DNA from 2 places in the Devosia alba genome. Region 2 is predicted to be linked to the other one. Evidence: riboswitches for the same ligand, from Rfam matches in the RefSeq annotation. Region 2 holds a riboswitch; the other holds the start of a gene.
The links. A riboswitch is a leader RNA that binds a small molecule or an ion and turns the genes downstream of it on or off. The one in region 2 is predicted to bind cobalamin.
Positions count from the first base shown of each region.

Region 1: another riboswitch for cobalamin. It lies ahead of ABFY71_RS06570 (energy-coupling factor ABC transporter permease); the one in region 2 lies ahead of ABFY71_RS13910 (CbtB domain-containing protein).

Region 1 is NZ_JBDUUI010000003.1:275,770-277,965, forward strand. Features, by position in the region: gene ABFY71_RS06565 (DUF1003 domain-containing protein) at 1-44, opposite strand, end outside; gene ABFY71_RS06570 (energy-coupling factor ABC transporter permease) at 249-929, opposite strand; cobalamin riboswitch at 981-1,190, opposite strand; RNA gene ssrA (transfer-messenger RNA) at 1,292-1,648, shown strand; gene ABFY71_RS06580 (SspB family protein) at 1,757-2,196, shown strand, end outside.
Region 2 is NZ_JBDUUI010000009.1:103,322-105,517, reverse strand. Features, by position in the region: gene cobW (cobalamin biosynthesis protein CobW) at 1-242, opposite strand, end outside; gene ABFY71_RS13915 (CbtA family protein) at 239-1,015, opposite strand; gene ABFY71_RS13910 (CbtB domain-containing protein) at 1,042-1,239, opposite strand; cobalamin riboswitch at 1,296-1,434, opposite strand; gene ABFY71_RS13905 (DUF2164 domain-containing protein) at 1,681-1,935, shown strand; gene ABFY71_RS13900 (DMT family protein) at 2,013-2,196, shown strand, end outside.

The DNA of each region.
Region 1 (2,196 bases), on a different contig from region 2:
CGCTCCGCCGCATGAACCAGTTTGTCAGTCGCGTTGTTTGCCATGCCAGCCTCACCAGGATTTGCACGCGCCATTCTATATTAAATTCGCCCCTGGCGCGACGCCGCGCGGCTACGCCTCGAACAGACTGCACCGACGAAAAATGGCCCATTGTCATGCGAGCCTTCAATGCAGCGCTGGCGACAAACGCATAGCCACCTGGCCATACCAGATTGAATGGCAGCCCCGGTGGGGCTGCCAAAAAGCGGCTAAACGGCGGCCTGAAACAACCGCCCCTGCAACAGCGATGTCCCGCGCTGGCGACCAGAGAGTTTGGCCAGGCCAAGCACTGCCAGATCGATCAACGGTTCAAGTACGATCACGAGCAGATAGGCGGCGCCAAAGCTGGCGGTAGCGGCCAGGTTTTGCGCACCAAGCCCGCCGCCATAGAGCGACCAGAAGGCCACCCATGCCACGGTGCCCCCCTGATAGGCGCTCGACAGCATCAGCGCCTGACCATAGCCCACATCCTTGTAGGCAGTCGCCTCGGGGATGATGCGTTTGGCCAGGAATGTCATGGCAAACAGCGGCACGATCAGCGTCGTGACGTTCATCCCATATTGCGGCAGATCGAAGGGCGCAAAGAACAGACCCTGCAACAGTAACCCCATGGCAAGACCAAGCCCGGCCGCGCCAGCGCCAAAAATCAGGAACAGGGTGGAGCCCAGGATGAGATGGACTTCCGAGACGCCCACGGCATGATGCGGAAAGACCTCGAAGAAGCTGAACACCAGCGCCGTGGTGGCCAAGGTGCGCAGGGCCAGTGCGGTTGCCCCGTCCCTGTGGATGGTATCCAGCGCCATTTTTGCGGCCAGACCGAAAGATCCGGCGGCAGTGGCATAGCTCAGCGTGATTTTGGCACCGTCGACGATGCCTGGTTCGATATGCATGATGTCTCCTCTCCGCACCCACCGTGCGGCATGCTGTGATCAATGAGCGCGGACGCGCTCGCGGTGATGGCAGGTCTCCTGGCTCACGGATAATCGGCACGCGCCTTCCCGACATGGCGTCAGTGGCATCTTGCGTGCCGCAAACCGTTTACAGTTGCGGGGGCAGCCACGGTCTTGGCTCCTGATGGATACGCCGCACCGTGTTCCCTTTTCATCCACCTTGCGCTTGCAGAGGTGGAAACCATCGAGTCAAAGCTACCAACGGGCAATTGCTTGCACAAGCACGATGCGGGGTTAACCCGCTCGCGATATGCCCATTTTCCTGCCAGACGGCGGCGCTGGCCACAAAAAACACCCACCACGCATTTGCATACCGTCCGTACCGCGCCTATATAGAAACTGCTCACAAGAGCTATGGCGATAAATTGTCATCGTAATAAACCATTCGGACCCGGGGGCAGTACCCGGCGCCTCCACCATCTACTCCCCTTAGGGGCAGCCAATGGGGGCGAAACAGGATCGACGAGGGTGTAAAAGGTGTGCTTTTGCTCGGTGAGGTACCACCGTTATCGGTCCGAAACTTATAGTTGCAAATGACAACCATAAGGCTCCAGTCGCTCTCGCTGCGTAAGCAGTGCTAGCATTGGGAAACTAAGTCCTCCACTCCTAGCCGGGTGACAGGCGGGGTTCGCAGGCACCTGGCAACAGAAGCCTGCACTTTCATTCATTTGCTGGGCAGTTAGCACCTTTAATCCTTGAATTCTCATGGAACGTAAGGCTGATATGGGCTGTTCGGGATTCTATCTCTCTGCACCGGAAGGGTGACCATGGCCGAAGACCACATGCGCTACGATATTCTCGCTCAGGAAGCCCTGCGCGGCGTCGTGCGCAAGGTACTGGCTGAAGTCGCCAAGACCGGCCTGCCGGGCGAGCATCACTTCTTCATTTCCTTCCTCACCCGCGCGCCGGGTGTGCGCCTGAGCGAGAAATTGCTCGGCCAGTATGAAAAGGAAATGACCATCGTCATCCAGAATCAGTATTGGGACCTCAGGGTGACCGAGACTGGTTTCGAGGTCGGCCTGTCATTTGACGGCATCCCCGAAACGCTGGTGATCCCCTTTTCGGCGGTCAAAGGCTTCTTTGATCCATCGGTACAGTTCGGCCTGCAGTTTGATCCGCAGACTGCGCCGGGGGCCGATGAGGTCGAAGACGCCGACGACAACGCAGTTGAATCCGCCGCAGGCGAGGACAGCGGCGACGAGGAAAA
Region 2 (2,196 bases):
AACTCATCGGCCACGGTGCAGCAGATGCAGCCATTGGAGAGCTCGATCATATCCTCTTCGCGGCAGGTTTCATCGCCGCAACCGGCCAGAATGTCCTTGTCGACGCCGAGATCACCAAACTCGTTGATGATCAGCGCGATACGTTTGCCCTTGGGGGCGTGCGCCAGCAGATGGCGCACAAGGGTGGTCTTGCCGGCGCCGAGAAAGCCGGTGATGACGGTGGTGGGGATCTTGCTGGTCATAGGGTGGCTCCTGCCGGAATGGCGGCGTGGCGGACGGCAAAAACATCATTGAGCTTGCCGAAGACGGTGCCGAGAACAAGCCAGAACACCAGGGCCGTTCCCAGTGTGGTGGCCGCGAATTCGGTGGCCAGATGGGCCGGGACAGCACTCGGCTCATCGGGGGCGAGTGGGGCGCCGATGATGTGGGGGATGACAACCAGCGCAATGGCAACGGCAAAGGCCCAGCTGGCTTGGGTTTTGGCGAGCAACAGGCAGGCGGCACCGGTGGCCAGGGCCGTACCGGCCCACCAGACCTGGCGAGCCATCAGATCGCCTGCCGGCATGCCGGGCAGTTCGGGCGCCAGGCCAAAGGCGGGGGCCAGCGAAAAGGTGATGAAGCCGGCAATGCCCCAGAGGAAGCCATTGGCGAAGGTGATCGGGATGCCCGCGAACATCGAGATGGCGCCGATGAGCAGCGCGAAGCCGGCGGCAGCGAGCACACTCGCCAGCGTCGTATAGGCGGTACGCTCGAAACCATCCTGTGGCGCCCATTCCTCGGACGCGGCCGAAGTGGTGGCGGCGGCATCATCATGACTATGGGCGGCGGTACCTTCGGCATGGTGGTGCTCAGTGGTGACCGCGACGGCTGCTTCGCCATGGCTGTGGCCACCTTCACCCTCAAAGGTTTCGGCATGCAGGATAAGCGGGGTGACGCGGAAATGCTGGATTGCGGCCGTGGCCAGGCCAGCACAAAGCGCTGCGACAAGCGCAGCAGCAAACAGATTGCGGATCATGTCAGTTCTCTCGTTGTCAGCCTGCCTTAGTGGCAGGGAAAACCCATGGCGTGGCGGGCGTCGTGCGCGCCGTTGTGCAGGCGATAATCACCGGCAAAGCCAGTGCCCACCAGAAGGGTCAGGCCGAGCATGAGCGCCAGGGCACCAGCGATCAGACGCTGGGATATCGAGAGAGACTGAAGGCCAGTCGCAGTATTGATTGTCGTATTGGTCGTCAAATTCATGGCAGCACCCTCCGTGCGCGGAATGATTGGGCCGTCTGGCCCGGTGGTGTGCCGGCAGGTCTCCTGGCTCGCGGTGAGGATAGCCCTCTCGCCTTCCCGGCTTGCGCCAGTGGCATCGTGAGAGAGCGCACCGCTTACAGTTGCGGGGGCAGCCACGGTCTTGCGCCCTGATGGGTACGTCGCACCGTGTTCCCTTGTCCAACCCGTCGCGCAGGGCATGATGCGATGCGCATTGGGCTGGATTATCCCTCCGGCACAACGGCCTTCGGGAACCAACACGAGAACTGGTGTGCCACCAAACTGGCCAAACTGCAATGTCTGGCAGCGCCGATGATCGGAAAACGCCGGAACGGTCAAGCCTGCGGATGGCGCCAAGGGGCGAATTGACCGCGGCGGCGGCGGTCGACTCGCTATAATTCAGGACCAAGCAAGGAGACGATGATGAAGCCGATCAAATTCAGCCGCGAGGAAACCAAGGCCATCGTGGGCGAAATCCAGGACTATTTCCACCACGAGCTGGATCAGGAGATCGGCGCCATTCCGGCGGAGATGCTGATGAGCTTTTTCGTCGACAAGATGGGAGCCTATTTTTACAACCGCGGCGTCTATGACGCGCAGGGACTAATCCGGGAGCGGATGGACAGCCTGACCGACGATATTTTCGGGCTGGAACAACCGACCAAGCACACGCGCTGAAAATCTGACTTTCGCGCCGCCACGGCCAGCGCTAGATAGCACGGCCGGCGCAAGCTGGTTGCTGTCAGGAGAGGGCCTTGGGCTTCAACTTTGCTACCTTTGCGCCGATCGGCCTGCTGCTGGCGTCGAACATCTTCATGACCTTTGCCTGGTATGGGCATCTCAAATGGCCCGGCTCGGCGCTGTGGGCGGCGGTGCTGATCAGTTGGGGCATCGCCTTTTTCGAGTATTGGCTGGCCGTGCCGGCCAACCGGATCGGCG